Regions from separate parts of the Paenibacillus sp. VTT E-133280 genome, predicted to be linked through region 2. Evidence: riboswitches for the same ligand, from Rfam matches in the RefSeq annotation. Region 2 holds a riboswitch; the other holds the start of a gene.

Region 1 (8,223 bases), on a different contig from region 2:
TCCAGCGACTGCAGGGAGGCGCGTTCAACATGGCGCATTTGCAGAACAGCGCTTTGGGCAATCTCATTACCGCCAATCGCTTCAGCGGAAGCTTCACTAATTTGCTCAGTGACTTCGGTGGCTGCTGAAGCAATATGCTGAATGCCGAAATTGATTTCTTCCATAGCTTTTGAATTATCTAGAGCGCTGCTCGCGATGGTTGTACTACCTCTTCCAATTTCTACAACAGAAGTACTAGAGTGGTCTGCCATTTCATTTAAGACCTCAACACGTTCTCTTAAAGAATTGGAATCGGTGACCACGGTGTTTGAGGTGACGAGTACATGTCCGATCATTTCTTTTAGGCGTAGGGTCATCGCTTGGAAGCTTCTGGATAGCTGAGCTACCTCATCACTGCCTTGAACCGTTAATTCCTCTGTGAAATCTCCCTCTGCGAGACGGGCACTGTAAGCTGCAAGCTTTGAGATAGGACGGGTAATCCGCATGCTCATAAACCAGGCGCCAGTTGACCCTATGATCAGCGTTAGCAGAGTGATCCCCGCGCTGGTCCACAGGATACTGTCTGTTTTTTCTTGAATAAAGCTTACATCACTGCTGATTCCGATAACCATCGTACTTCCGGGAATTCCGATATAAGCTGACTTATGTACACCATGCGAGTCCTTGTATGTATCGCTTAGTCCACTCTTTCCTTTAAGGGCTTGCTGCATTGCAGAGGATACCTTAACAATTTCCTCGGGCTTTAATTTTGCATCATGATCTACGGACAGAACCTCAGCTTCCTTGCCTTTTAGATTGAGTAGAAAAATAGTCTCAACCCCATGCTGCTTTCTCTTATCCTGAAAATAGAATTCAAGATTGGTGGCTGCTTGTTCGTTCTTCTTTAGTGCTTGCTGAGCATGCATTGTATTTATGTTCTTATATACGTCCTGAGCAGCTGCAGTTAGAATTTGATTGATTTGTGGCATGACATAGCTGTTAAAAATACTGGTGGATATAAAGTAGAAGCTGGTACTTAACAAAAGAGACGTGAGTAATAGAACTACAAATAATAAACGCGTAAATCTGCGACTGATCGACTGCTTGAAACGAAACATATTGTTCTCCCCCTTTTTATGGGCAGTGAAGCCCCATTTCTTTATATCCCTACCGACTGCTAGTGACTGGCAACCTGCAATATATTCCATAGTTATGTAATATATCAACTAAATGGATCGGGAATGAAGTGTTTGATACTATTCTATAGAATTAACCTCTGGATGAATAGTGAAAGTTTTAGTTTATAGAGCATATTTTTCTGAAAAAGATGAATTATTACTGACACTTTTATTTTTAGTTAATAAAAATGGGTATAAATACCCATTTCATAAATTGTTTATTTTTATGGATTGTTTGACGACAGTGTGATAGAGTATTAATGTTTTGTTCCAAAACTTAATGTAAGCCGCGGTTCGTAACCATCCCGCGTAAACAAAACTAGGAGGAGCTTAAGTAATATGTTTAATTTGTTGTGGGGAGTTTTATTTGTTATTGTCAATTTTGCTTTTTTTCTGCTCTGTTACCGCCTGTTCGGCAAAAGTGGAATGTATGCCTGGGTAGGTATCGCTACTGTAATTGCTAATATTCAGGTAGCTAAGACGATTGCTATGCCATTTGATATCGTGATGACACTCGGAAATACGATGTATGTCACTTTGTATATGACCAGCGATTTGCTTAATGAGAAGTATGGAAGAGCAGAAGCACGAAAAGCGGTTTGGTTTGGTTTCTTCACCTTGCTTATGACGACAGTCATTATGCAGATGGTACTAGTATTTAAGCCACAAGAGACCGATATTGCTCAGTCTTCTTTGGAGACGATTTTTGGGCTGATGCCTCGACTAGCGTTGGGTAGTTTAACTGCTTATTTCATTAGTCAGTTCCTAGATGTTCGGTTGTATTCCTGGATTCGCAAATATTACAGCACCTCAAGTCAGCTGTGGATCCGTTCGAACGGTAGTACGATGGTTAGCTCTTTTGTGGATACACTAATCTTCTGCACCATTGCATTTGCTGGGTTGTATAACTGGAGTGTGTGGTTTGAAATTTTGCTTACAACGTATCTGGCGAAATTCTTACTAACCGCAGTCGGCACACCTATCTTATATATCGCCCGAACTTTTACTTTTGCTGAAGATGGGGCATTATCATCCGCTCAAAAGAAAAATTAAACACAATACAGCCAGCGCGTACCGATCATAATCGATGCGCGCTGTTTGATTTTTCCAGTCGTAAGAGGCTTAATCGTTCCATATAAATATGTACATAAAATTAATATAAAGCTAAAATAAGCTATCGTAGCCATTCCAATTGTATCCCATGCAATTCGGAAGTGTACATAATCGGTAGACACAGAAATTACGAACAGGTGTGATGAAGGATGAATCTAGTAGTTCCTATACTGCGTCATGCAGCACAGCAGCCCGACAGTATTGCCTTAACCCATAACCAAGCGGGTCATACTTATGCAACATTAGTACAAGCGATGCGGAGAATTGCGAATGGTCTACAGCAAAAGGGTCTGAGACATGACAAAATCGCTATTTTATCTACGAATCGCATTGAATTTGTTGAGGTTTTCTTGGGGGCTATTTATGCAGGCTGTGTTCCCATCCCTTTAGATCCCAAGTGGAGTGCAAACGAACTGCAGGTTATTATAGAGCAGTGCCAGCCGACAATGATTTTTGCCGAGCCGGAAGCTGCAAAGAATTTGGTCTTCAGGGAGCAAGCGATCCCAACAATGATTTTTACAAAAGATCGGACAGGCTCCTATGATCAGTGGCTGGATGCGCTGAAGCCAGAAGCTGAATTGGATGAGACGAATGAATTATTATTTATCGGCTTCACTTCAGGCACAACTGGACTGCCCAAAGGATATATGCGTACCCATTTATCGTGGTTAAAGAGCTTTGAGGTATCGAGTGCTGCCTTTAAATTGGACGCTATGAAGGATGTTTTAGCACCGGGTCCGTTTGTGCATTCGCTGTCCTTGTTCGCTGTAATGCAGAGTCTGTATGGCGGAGCAAACTTTCATATTACGCAAAAATTTAGCGCCACACAGGTGTTAGAGCTGTGCAAGCAGATTCCGGGTGTGGTGTTGTTTGTTGTACCGACAATGCTTGAATCCATGATGCGGCAGGCTGTTCCTGGGCAGACGCAGATTGATGCGATTATTAGCTCAGGTGCAAAGTGGTCGGAGTTGTCCAAAAAAAGGGGCATAGAAGTGTTCGCTGGAGCGCGTCTCTATGAATCCTATGGTTCCTCAGAAGCGAGTTATATTAGTTATTTGGATGTTCTGGAAGAGCATAATCCGAGCTCTGTAGGCAAGCCCTATCCCGGAGTACAAATTTCCATTCGTGATGAAGAGTTCCGTGAAGTCCCTGCGGGGGAGATTGGGCAGTTATATGTACGAAGTGATATGATATTTCTAGGCTATCATCAATTGCCGAACGAGACTGCAGCAGCTTTTCGAGACGGATGGCTTATTTTGGAAGATAATGTTTATCAGGATGAAGCGGGGTACTTATATCTGGCAGGTCGTTTGAAAAATAGAATTATCACCGGTGGGCTGAACGTTTATCCAGAGGAAATAGAGCGAGTGTTAGAGCATCTTCCTGAAATAGAAGAAGTAATGGTGCTCGGCGTCCCTGACGATTATTGGGGAGAACAGTTGGCCGTGCTCGTGAAATGGAATGGTGAAAAGCACTTATCTATAGACGAAATAAAGAATTATTGTCGCCAGTATTTAGCAAGCTACAAATCGCCGAAGCAGCTGCTGACAGTTGAAGAGTTTATTTATACAAGCAGTGGCAAAATTGCCCGGCAAGCGATGAAAGACTATGTGAAAAGAGCGATGGTATGATAGAAGCAGTAATTGTTATGGCAAAACGTACACCGATTGGCAGGATGGGCGGCTTATTAAGTACATTTGAGCCGGAAGCATTACTGGCGCCGCTTATTCAGCATATTGTGGCAGAGACGAGCCTAGCTAAAGAGATGATCGATGATGTCATTATTGGAAATGTGGTCGGTCCGGGTGGAAATATTGCCCGGGTCGCTGCGCTTGAAGCTGGGCTTCCTGTTTCGGTTCCGGGCGTTACTGTGGATCGGCAGTGCGGTTCTGGGCTAGAGGCTATTAATATAGCAGCAAGGCTTATTCAAAGCGGTGCAGGTGAGATTTATTTAGCTGGCGGCGTTGAGAGCACGAGTCGTGCCCCTTGGAAAATGAATAAGCCCCAAACCTTGATGGGGGTTCCACAGCTATATACCCGTGCTCATTTTACACCAAGCGCTTACGGTGATCCGGATATGGGGATTGCTGCGGAAAATGTAGCGCGGAAGTACGGGATTTCACGAGAAGAGCAGGATCAATATGCCTTAAAAAGCCACCAAAAGGCTGTTCATGCTCAGCAAAGCGGCCGGTTTCAGCAGGAGATTGTACCTCTTCTGGTTGAGGGGGAGTGGGTGAACACCGACGAATGTCCAAGGGCCAATACGAGCTTGGATAAGCTGCGAATGCTCCCTTCAATTTTTGAAGAAAAAGGCACTGTCACCGCTGGAAATGCCTGTCCAATTAATGATGGTGCGGCGCTTGTATTAATGATGTCCCGTGAGAAATGTAGGGAACTCAAGCTTAAACCGATTCTGCGTATCGTGGATGCGCAAGCGGCAGGTGTAGATCCGAATTATTTAGGTATGGGGCCCGTTCCAGCTGTACAAAAGGTATTACATCGTCAACAGCTGACCATAGCCGATTTAGATATCGTAGAGTTTAATGAAGCCTTTGCTTCGCAAGTTCTTGCCTCACTGAATGAGCTTCAGATCCCACAGGAAAAGGTCAATCGTGGAGGAGGCGCATTAGCTATCGGTCATCCATATGGGGCGTCCGGAGCTATTTTAATGACTCGCTTATGTGCTGAAATGCAGCGTACGGCTTATAAAAGGGGACTTGCCACTTTGGGCATTGGCGGAGGTATCGGTTTGGCTACTCTTGTGGAGGCGGTAGAATGAACAGCATTCATCATCAGATTTATGTGACTGCGGAGTGGATATCGGATTATGCACATAGTATTGAGGCACCCGTGCAGACGTATAAGGGCAATCTGATTGCTCCTTCTACGATGCCTATTATTTTTTGGCAGGCCTTCGATATTCCTTGGCTTAGCAAGGGAGAGCCTTTGCTTCACGGTACTCAGAAATTCTCATATCAAGCTCCGATTACGGCAGGGATGACGTTAGATTGTGAATTAGCATTAACGAGCAAGGTGCAAAAAGATGGCCGGCAGGGCCAACTGACCTTTTACACACATACGCTGGTTTGTAAATGTGAAGGCGAGCTTATAGTCACCGCAGAAACGGTGTTAATTCGGGTAGGTGATAATCATGATGATGAGAAAATGCATAACGGCTGAGGCCATCCGGCAATATGCAGCAGCTTCCCAAGATCTGGCCGCTATTCATCTAGATGAGGATGCTGCAGCTGAGGCTGGATTTAAGCGGCCCATTGCGCAGGGGATGTATCTAATGGGATTAGCCCAATCCTTATATATCGAGGAGCATCAGGCACAGTGGATCACTCAATATGATATGAAATTTCATAAGCCTATAGAGGTCGATAATGTCGTGATGTTTGATTATGCAGATGATGATGCTCTTGTGAAAGTGACCCTTACAACAGAAGCTGGCGATGTTATTGCTACGGGAGCTTTTTCAGTGAAAGAGGTGTAGTGATGAATAAAGTAGCCTTAATTACTGGAGCAACCAGAGGGATCGGGCGTAGTATTGCCGTGCAGCTCGGCAAGTCCGGTTATATAGTGGTTGTAAATGGTACAAAACAAATCTTAATCGATGAGGTTGTCCACGAGATTCGTCAGGCGGGTGGTGAGGCGTCAGGATACTCTGCTAATGTATCAGATCCAGTTGCGGTCACTGCAATGGTGGATGAGGTTATTATACGATATGGCCGTATTGAGGTATTGATAGCTAACGCTGGGAATTTGCAGGATCAGAAATGTCTATGGATGACGGATGAAGAGTGGAAGGCTGTGCTGGATGTGCATCTAAATGGCACCTACTACAGCATTCAACGCGTACTCCCATATATGCGCCAGACAGGTGGCGATATCCTGTTGATGACCTCTACGGCTGGACTAACAGGTTCTGTGGGTCAGGTGAATTATAGTGCAGCCAAAGCTGGAATACTCGGAATGATGTGGACGCTCGCAGCGGAGCTGAAATGTGATGGAATTAGGGTCAATGCGATTTCACCAGCCGCGTTAACGGATATGACCAGACCTGTCATTGATCACTTGAAAGTGAAACATGCCAGCCGTAATGAACCGTTCCCGGAGTTCTGGCGAATAGGTGCTCCAGAGGATATTGCTTCTTTCGTAAATGCATTATTGAGCGAGAACGATGCGGATTTAACCGGTGAAATCTTTGCTGTGAATGGATCAAAAGTGACGAAATGGGAGAAGCCTGCACCTGCATTTTCTGAGAACAGCATCGGGGCATTTTTCGCTACGTGGCACCGTCAAAAGGGGAGTGAATAAATGCTTACCTTCGATCAAGTTCATTTTTATTATAAAAGGGATCAGCCTGTCCTAGAAGATATCAGCTTTACGATAAATGCAGGTGAGTTTGTGGCGATTGTTGGCGCGAATGGCTCTGGCAAATCCACCATTGCAAAGCTCATGGACGGACTGCTGCTGCCGCGAAAAGGGGCTGTACAGTTTAAGGGCCTAGACACCACAAAGCCAGCTGATCTTGCAGATATTCATCAGCAAATTGGCTTTGTTTTTCAGAATCCAGAGGATCAATTTATCACCACAACCGTTATGGATGAGGTGCTTTTTGGTTTGGAGAACGTTCGTGTGCCAAGGGAGAAAATGCGTAGTCGATTGGAGCATGCCTTGCAGGCTGTTCATATGGAGGATTACCTGGACGCGATGCCACATCAGCTCTCTGGAGGTCAGAAGCAACGTGTCGCTATTGCGGCTATATTGGCGATGCGTCCGCAAGTCATTATTTTCGACGAAGCCACCTCTATGCTTGATCCTCAGGGAAGGCAGCAGGTGCTTGCTATTATGCAAGAGCTGCATCGTCAAGGTCTGACCATTATTCAGATCACTCACCATATGGAGGAAGTGCTTTCAGCAGAACGATTATTACTCCTGCATCAAGGGCGACTTGAGTATGATGGTGCTCCACTGGCCTTTTTTGAAATGATGCCTGTTGCGGACTATCAATTACAACTACCCTTTGCCGTGCGCGTACATGCATTGCTACATTCAGCAGCGCCGCCAACAGCAGATTGGAAGGGGAACATTCGATCACAATGGTCTACCAATTAGATAATTTAAGTGTAAACTATGCTGATCATATGGCTTTGCACAATATAAGCTGCACCATAAATGCGGGCAAATGGATTTCGATTATCGGTCCCACGGGTGCAGGAAAGTCTACCTTTGTCAAAGTGCTGAAGGGCTTGATTCCCACTGTAAAAGGAGACTACTCAATTGATCAGCAGCCTGCTCCGAGAGATGCCAAAGGACAATTAAAGGTGGTCCCGGAGCTGGGCTTCGTGTTTCAATATCCAGAGCATCAGCTATTCGAAACCACGGTGCAAAAGGAGCTTGCTTTTGCTCTGAATCTGCAGGGTGCTTCACGCCAGCAAATCACGGAGGCGATTGAAAGGATTTTACCGCAAGTGGGTCTGTCAGAGGGCATTCTCCCGTTAAATCCATTCCAATTAAGCGGTGGAGAAAAGCGCCGTGTGGCCATTGCCTCCGTGCTGATGACGAATCCGAAGCTGCTAATTTTGGATGAACCGACAGCGGGGCTAGATCCAGCTAGCCAAGTATCTTTGCTGAAGCTACTGAAGACTTGGCAGCAACAAAATCAGCGCACCATTCTCTTCGTTTCGCATCAGATGGAGGATGTTGCTGAGTACTCGGATGAGGTTTTGGTTTTCCATAAAGGTCAGCTAGAAGGACATTTTGACCCCAGAACACTATTTATGGAAAAGGAAGAATTATTGGTGGAGCTGGGCTTGTCCATGCCTGAACCCGTACAGCTTTTGAAGCTAGTAGAGGAATTATCCGGTCAAAAAATTGAGATTGCTAGCTGTAAAGAGCAGGATATTTTCGATGCTGTTCTGCCCATTTGGCATTCGAGGGGGCGTCA
Region 2 (8,223 bases):
CGTACCATTATCATGGTCGTACATGATTTGAATCATGCTACTCGTTATGCGCAGCATATGGTAGCTATCAAGTCGGGGACTGTGATTAGTGAAGGATCACCTACTGAGGTTATGACCCCAAATGTATTGCGCGAAGTGTTTGGCATTGAAGCAGATATTGTTCCAGATCCACGTACGGGAGTGCCACTGTGCCTTCCTTACGAGCTTGCTGCCTATAAAGCGGTGTAATCATATTCGAGAATCATACAACGAACAGGCTCCCGTCATTGACAAGGGAGCCTGTTCGTTGTTACAGTTGGGGTTGCCTACAAATCCATGATACCACTACTAAAAATAGATTAAGGACCATCATTTATACATGGTTAAAGGAGCATGAAACATGAATATTGACAAAATTCAAAATGACCTAGAGCAGTTAATGACTGCAGGAATTGTGAAGAGTCATGAGAACTTAAAAGATCACGTGTATACCAAAATGGGCGGTAAAGCAGATATTTTGGCAGCACCAGCTACTTATGAGGAAATTCAAAAGATTGTTACATATGCGGAACAGAATGGGATCACCCTTACGGTACTTGGGAACGGTTCGAATGTGATTATCCGCGATGGCGGTGTACGTGGAATCGTTCTGCAAACGGCAGGACTAACGGATGTGGGGATTCGAGACAATCTCTTATATGCGGAGTGCGGCGCTAAGATTATTGATGTTTCCAGATATGCGTTGGATATGGAGCTTACGGGTCTTGAGTTCGCCTGTGGCATTCCAGGAACGGTTGGTGGAGCGTTATACATGAACGCAGGCGCTTACGGCGGAGAAATTAAAGATGTACTGCATAGTGCGCTAGCTATAACTAAGAGCGGGCAATTGGTGACTCTGCAAGGGGATGAGCTGCAATGGGGTTATAGAAAAAGCGTGTTCGCAAGCGGTGAATACATCGTACTTGAGGCCAATTTTGCTATGACTTCAGGTGATGCATTAGTTATCAAGTCGAAAATGGATGAACTTACTTACCTGCGTGAATCCAAGCAACCGCTTGAGTATCCTTCCTGTGGTAGTGTCTTTAAACGTCCTCCAGGTCGGTTTGCAGGTCAGTTAATTCAAGAGAGTGGCTTGCAGGGAACAAGAATCGGTGGTGCTGAGGTATCCAAGAAGCATGCAGGGTTTATTGTAAATGCAGATCATGCAACCGCCAGCGATTACATTGGGCTAATTCACCATGTAAGGGCGACTGTGAAGGATAAATTCGGTGTGGAGCTGGAAACTGAAGTGGAGATCATTGGAGAAGAGTAACTTATTGATCGTATAAATCGAAAGAGCCCCAGATTTACTGTGGGCTCTTTTGCTGTTATTACATCTTGCTTAATTTATTGAGAGGGTATATTTAGCTCGATCTGTCGTAATTTCCGCCTTACGATCCCCTATGTCCTCAATCCGAAGCCCGTCAATAGCTAAGTCATAGGTGGAGTGTGGTAGCGATACTAGCTCACCATCGGCGTTTAAAGTGCTGCCAAATCCTTTTAATATTACTGCACTCCCTAGATAATCATCGATAACATCCTCCGCACTCCGAAACTCAACGGCCTCTAGATTAAAATGAATTTTATCCAGATCACGAAGCTCTTTCTTTTCAATTACAATAGTTTCATTCACATGACTGTTAATCCAGTCCATAAGTTTCTGTATACTTTGTTCCATTAGATGAGCCCACCTTTACCTCGAAGATTATTAAGTTTAAGTTACCCTTTTCTTAGGATTTGAATCCATATTTCTGCTATATTAGAACGAATTACTTTTGCTGTAAAAAAGGGCGAGGCCTTTGGGTTTCTAGGTCCCAAGGGTGCTGGGAAGACAACAACAATGTGCATGATGACAGGTCTACTTCAGTCTACAAGCGGAGAAATTTTAATTAATGGCATGAATATTTAACATCATAAAAAAAGAAATCCATACCAAATTGGTGTTGTTTTTGAGCTTCCCAATCTGTACATGCGTTGTTCTATCCGAGATAACCTGGAGCTGTTCGCTGATCTCTGTAAGGTAGCACCAATTTGAGTGATTGAAGTCATGGAAACTTCAACTGTTTGACAAGGGAAAAGCTAAGGCAAAGCGTAGAACTTGTCAGGAGCAGGTTACCCATGGTATAGTTCAAGACGCAATATGCTTAAAGAAGAAGTCTGCACGGATGATGCAGGAGAGGTTCGCGAACTCCCTCTATAAAAAACTAAGAGTATATTAAATCATATAAGCGGATGCGCTCCTTTATCGGGACGTTGCTTCCGTTTCTTCTTAGTGGAGCCAAGTTTTCGAAATCTCGTTCTTCTTTCCATTACCGGCCAAGGCCGAAGGAAAAGAGAGGGGTTTTTTGTCGTGTCAGAAGGAAGAATGAAAGAGGAAATGCAAGAGGTTACTTTGCTTGGGAATCAGGGAACGCAGTACCAGTTTGGTTATGATCCAGATATTTTAGAGGTGTTTGATAACAAACATCCTGGGCGTGATTATTTTGTTAAATTCAACTGTCCTGAGTTCACAAGCTTATGTCCTGTAACAGGCCAGCCGGATTTTGCTACATTGTATATTTCATATATTCCTGAGCAGAAAATGGTGGAATCCAAATCATTAAAGCTATATTTGTTTAGCTTCCGTAACCATGGTGACTTTCATGAGGACTGTGTCAACATTATTATGAATGATCTGATCGCACTGATGGACCCTCGTTACATTGAGGTGTGGGGGAAGTTCACTCCGCGTGGAGGTATCTCTATTGACCCTTATTGCAACTATGGAAGACCGGGTACGAAGTATGAAGCGATAGCGGAGCACCGCTTAATCAATCATGACCTCTATCCGGAAAAAGTGGACAACCGCTAATCCCAATAAGTTGATAAGGAGAGATTTAGATGAATAAGAAAGCACTCGTCGTATTCAGCGGCGGACAAGATAGCACCACTTGCCTGGTATGGGCTTTGAAGCAATTTGAGGAAGTGCAGGTTGTTACCTTCAATTATAATCAGCGGCATGCGGCCGAAATCGAAGTGGCTACAGAAATAGCGGCTAAGTTTAATGTACAACAGCATATCCTAGATCTTGGGCTGCTGAATCAGCTGGCACCCAATGCACTAACCCGCCAAGATATTGATATCGTTGCTGGCGAAGGCGATGAGCTTCCTAGCACGTTTGTAGACGGACGGAATCTGTTGTTTTTATCTTTTGCGGCAATATTAGCTAAACAGCTGGATTACTCCCATATCGTTACGGGTGTCTGCCAAACGGACTTTAGCGGGTATCCGGACTGCCGTGATGTATTTGTGAAATCATTAAATGTTACGCTGAATTTATCTATGGACTATGAGTTTGCAGTACACACTCCACTGATGTGGCTGGATAAAAAAGAAACATGGAAGATGGCCGATGAACTGGGCTATTTTGATTATGTTCGTGAACACACATTAACCTGTTACAACGGCATAATTGGGAGTGGCTGTGGAACTTGTCCAGCTTGTCTTTTACGTCAGCGTGGTCTTGAACAGTATGAGGCAGAAAGAACGGAGGTTAGTTCTTAATGCTAAACGAGGTTTCAGTCTGCAAAATATTCACGTTCGACGCGGCGCATCAATTAGTGGGCCACAAGGGGAAATGCAGCAATCTGCATGGACATACTTATAAGCTTGAAGTAGTGCTCAAGGGTAAACCTATGACCGCGGAAGGCCATTCGGATGAAGGGTTTGTTATTGATTTCAGCGATATCAAAATGACAGTACAACAAAGCCTTGTAGATCGTTTAGATCACGCTTTTCTCGCTATGGGGAATGAACCTGTATTAGAGACGTTAGTGAATACTGGCTCCAAAGTAGCTTTATTGTCTTTCCGCACCACGGTTGAGAATATGTCCTCCTATATTGCCTATAAGCTGAAGCAAGCGGGGCTGCCGCTCTACGCTGTAAAGCTGTGGGAGACACCAACCTCCTGGGCAGAGGTACTGGCTGAAGATATCCCTGAGGATGGGCCATCTTACCGCTTGTATGGAGGCTGTGACTGTGAGTAAGATTCCCGTAATTGAAATGTTTGGTCCGACCATTCAAGGGGAAGGTGCGGTGATTGGTGTAAAGACGATGTTTGTCCGCACCTATGGCTGCGATTATCGCTGTGGCTGGTGTGACTCCTCCTTCACTTGGGATGGCACGGCGAAAGACAAGGTTCGTATGATGACCTCGGATGAAATTATGAATGAACTTTTAGCTATAGCTGGAGATAATTTCGACTGTGTTACGATTTCCGGCGGTAATCCTGCTTTAATTGGTGATGGGATGGGCACTTTTATTAACCAGCTTCATGAGCGAGGGAAACAAGCGGCTATAGAAACTCAGGGCAGTAAATGGCAGGACTGGTTCAATGATGTGGATGTGCTGACCATCAGTCCGAAACCACCAAGCTCAGGGATGACGACAAATTGGGAGATGCTAGATACCATCATGCGTAAGATGGAGAATCGGGGCCGTTCTACACATAGCCTGAAAGTCGTTGTGTTTGATGACAAGGATTTTGATTATGCAAAAGACGTTCACCAGCGATATCCCAATGTGCCGCTCTTCCTGCAGCCTGGGAATGATGATGTCACTGAAGAAGGAGACATTTCTGCTCGACTTTTGGGAAGGCTGGAGTGGCTGTTTAATAAAGTGATCATGGATTCAGAAATGAATAGAGTGCGAGTACTTCCACAGTTGCATGCTTTGATCTGGCATAATAAACGCGGTAAGTAAAAAGGATTGTAATGATGAGGGTGTCTGCTTAGCAGATGCCCTTTTTTTGTTGATTGGAGTCTTTAAATAGGTAGATAGAGTGTCCCATAATCTGGTATTATTTTTGTAAAAGCTCTAGGAGGTTATCCACTTGGAAAATTCAACTGCACTATTAATTATTGATGTTCAAGAAGCTATGTTCTCCTACCCTGATCAAAAGCTGTACGATGAAGAGGGGGTGATGGAGAGAATTATTTCCCTTCAGCACAAAGCTAGGGTGGCAGGCACTCCAATTGTTTATGCCCAACATACAGAAGATGAGGAATATACAAAAGGAACGCCCACGTGGCAGATTAGTCATCGTATCACACCGCAGGAAGGCGAAGTTATTGTGGAGAAGCCTACTTGGGATGCTTTTCACCGAACCGTACTGCAAGATGAGCTACAGAAGCTGGGGATCACGAATCTGGTGATTTGTGGAATGCAAAGTGAGTTCTGTCTAGATACGACGATAAGACGCGCATACAGCATGGGCTATAAAAGTGTATTGGTTTCAGACGCTCATAGCACCTTTGATAACAAAATGCTGAATAGTGAACAGATCGTTAAGCATCATAATGCACTGCTTGGAGGGAGATTCGCCCAGTTACGAGCTGAAAGCGAGGTTCAGTTCTAGATGAATACCTCTCAGGCTGCCATGAAACCTATTCAGCGTTCTCGACTTAGACTATTTGCCGGAAAGCGATATTTTATTTACAAAAGATATCTGAAATGGTGTACTAGCCGCAGCAAGGTGGCGAAGCAACGCACTAGTGAAGTTTTATCTAATGAAGTGATGACTCATGCTACACCGTTATTAAGAAGTCTACGGAATGTAGATATGGTGCTTCAATACAATAAAATAACCAATTTACGTCTGGCGATAGCGAAACTGGATGGACTTATGGTGCGGCCGGGGGAGACTTTTTCTTACTGGAGAAGCATTGGAAAGCCCACGAAGCGAAAAGGGTATCTGGAGGGAATGGTGCTGCATTATGGTGGGTTCCATTCCGGGGTTGGCGGAGGCTTATGCCAGCTGTCCAATCTGATCTACTGGATGACACTGCATACACCTCTTACGGTTACGGAACGGCATCGGCACAGCTATGATGTTTTTCCAGATGAACAGCGTACACAGCCATTTGGAAGCGGGGCCACCTGTTCTTATAATTATTTGGACCTTCAAGTGAAGAATAATACGAATCAAGCCTATCAATTAAAGCTCTGGCTGGATGACAGCCATTTACATGGGGAATGGAGATGCGAGGAGCAATCCCTTTATAAATATGAAGTGTACGAAAGTGATCATCGAATTAGTCTAGAACCTTGGGGAGGCTATATACGCAGTAACAAGATTAGTCGAAAAGTATATACACGTACCGGCGACCTAATTGGAGATGAAGATGTAACCGATAATTATGCGCTTATGATGTATTCCCCGCTTCTTCATGGATAAGAAGATAGGTCTTAGGGTTATAACATAGATGATGTTATCGTTACACCCTTTGCCATACTCTAAAGGAGCGGATGAACAGTATGAAGGCACTAACCTACCAAGGGAAGAAAAAAGTTAAGGTTAAAGAGGTAGCTGATCCGAAGCTTGAGAAAAAGGACGATATTATCGTTCGGATTACAACTACAGCGATTTGTGGCTCAGATCTACACATTTATAACGGTGAGATTCCAGGTATGCATGATGATTATATTATCGGTCATGAGCCTATGGGGATTGTTGAAGAAATTGGCCCTGACGTAACTAAAGTCAAGAAAGGCGATCGTGTCATTATTCCCTTTAATGTGGCCTGTGGTCAGTGTTTCTTTTGCCAGCATGAGATGGAGAGCCAATGTGACAATTCTAATGATGCTAAGGACACAGGTGGTTACCTAGGTTATTCTGATACTTATGGTGGCTTTGCTGGAGGGCAGTCCGAGTTGCTGCGGGTACCTTATGGTAATTTCGGCCCCTTTGTGGTTCCTGAGGATGCAGAAATGGAAGATGAGAAAATTCTTTTCTTATCAGATATTGTACCTACAGCCTGGTGGGGAGTAGAAAGCGGAGGCGTGAAGCCAGGGGATACAGTTATTGTTCTTGGCTGTGGACCTGTTGGTCTGTTAACTCAAAAATTCGCCTGGATGAAAGGTGCTTCTAGAGTCATAGCTGTTGACCATGTTGGTTACAGGCTGCAGCATGCGAAGCAAACCAATAAGGTTGAAATTTATAATTTTGAAGAGATCAAGGATATTGAGGCGCATTTGAAGGAGATTACTCATGGGGGAGCAGACGTAGTTATTGATTGCGTAGGTTTGGATGCCAAAATATCTGCTTTGGAAAAAGTGGAAACCACACTAAAGCTACAAGGCGGCTCACTCAGCGCATTTAGGATGGCCTCGGATATTGTGCGTAAATTCGGAACCATTCAGCTGGTAGGGGTTTATGGGCTTAATTACAATATGTTCCCGCTGGGTCATCTATTTGAACGTAATATTACTTTAAAGATGGGACAAGCCCCAGTTATTCACTATATGCCTTTGCTTTATAAGATGATTAAAGAGAATAAATTTGATCCTACAGATATCATTACGCATCGCCTGCCAATCAGTAAAGCAGAGCATGGCTATGACGTTTTTAGTGAGAAAAAAGAGAATTGTATCAAGGTTGTTCTAAAGCCGTAACCTTATAGAAGCATGAGCTCTCGTCAGAAATGACGTGGCTTATGCTTTTTTTAGTGAAATCTAATGAAAATAGATGCATTTTTTTACGGTCTGCGTTAAATTAACATAAGTGACTTTAGATATTGAAAGGACGCGTACCATGTGAATCTTAAAAAACCGCCATTTCCTATTCCAATATTAATGTTGATTGGGATTGTGGCCATCTCATTTTCTGCTATTTTTATTAAATGGTCTGCAGCACCAGCGTCTATTCAAGGCATGTATCGGCTGTTATTCACCTCGCTATTGATGTTGCCTTTTGCACGACCATATAGTGGAGCAGCGGTTGCGCTTCGTAAAAAGGACTGGATCATGTTAGTGCTCTCAGGCACTATGCTTGCTCTACATTTTTTGCTTTGGATGGGCTCTTTGAAGTATACTTCGGTAGCTAGTTCAACGATGATCATGGCGCTGGAGCCCGTATTTATTATGCTGGGCGTTTATTTTTTGTATAAGGAAAAAACGGCTGCGTCTGCTATTCTGGGACTGAGTATTGCTATTGGTGGTGTAATATTTATCGGCTGGGGAGATATTGGAATCTCTGCGGATAATCTTAAAGGCGATTTGTTATCGGTTGGAGGTACTGTAGCGGTAGCTGTGCATATGCTTATCGGTCAAAAGCTAGTGGTGCGTATGCCTTCCTATTTGTATAGCTTGATAGTCTTCTTGTCAGCAGCTGGCGTGTTTGCCATATACAATCTGTTCATGGGGATTTCCTTCTTTAATTATCCTGCG

What was found. A riboswitch is a leader RNA that binds a small molecule or an ion and turns the genes downstream of it on or off. The one in region 2 is predicted to bind preQ1.
Region 1: it holds a riboswitch for preQ1, as region 2 does, so the genes downstream of both, CA600_RS13365 (queuosine precursor transporter) here and queF (preQ(1) synthase) in region 2, are expected to answer to the same signal.

The regions. Positions count from the first base shown of each region.
Region 1 is NZ_NFUX01000026.1:3,397-11,619, reverse strand. Features, by position in the region: gene CA600_RS13370 (methyl-accepting chemotaxis protein) at 1-1,097, opposite strand, end outside; PreQ1 riboswitch class I at 1,441-1,486, shown strand; gene CA600_RS13365 (queuosine precursor transporter) at 1,497-2,210, shown strand; gene CA600_RS13360 (AMP-binding protein) at 2,420-3,901, shown strand; gene CA600_RS13355 (thiolase family protein) at 3,898-5,049, shown strand; gene CA600_RS13350 (FAS1-like dehydratase domain-containing protein) at 5,046-5,450, shown strand; gene CA600_RS13345 (MaoC family dehydratase) at 5,422-5,766, shown strand; gene CA600_RS13340 (SDR family NAD(P)-dependent oxidoreductase) at 5,769-6,590, shown strand; gene CA600_RS13335 (energy-coupling factor transporter ATPase) at 6,591-7,391, shown strand; gene CA600_RS13330 (ATP-binding cassette domain-containing protein) at 7,376-8,223, shown strand, end outside.
Region 2 is NZ_NFUX01000006.1:75,529-83,751, reverse strand. Features, by position in the region: gene CA600_RS04500 (ABC transporter ATP-binding protein) at 1-228, shown strand, start outside; gene murB (UDP-N-acetylmuramate dehydrogenase) at 380-1,291, shown strand; gene CA600_RS04490 (hypothetical protein) at 1,361-1,696, opposite strand; gene CA600_RS04485 (ATP-binding cassette domain-containing protein) at 1,760-1,927, shown strand; PreQ1 riboswitch class I at 2,189-2,232, shown strand; gene queF (preQ(1) synthase) at 2,384-2,869, shown strand; gene queC (7-cyano-7-deazaguanine synthase QueC) at 2,899-3,561, shown strand; gene CA600_RS04470 (6-pyruvoyl trahydropterin synthase family protein) at 3,561-4,043, shown strand; gene queE (7-carboxy-7-deazaguanine synthase QueE) at 4,036-4,758, shown strand; gene CA600_RS04460 (cysteine hydrolase family protein) at 4,889-5,413, shown strand; gene CA600_RS04455 (VanW family protein) at 5,414-6,232, shown strand; gene CA600_RS04450 (zinc-dependent alcohol dehydrogenase) at 6,313-7,449, shown strand; gene CA600_RS04445 (DMT family transporter) at 7,591-8,223, shown strand, end outside.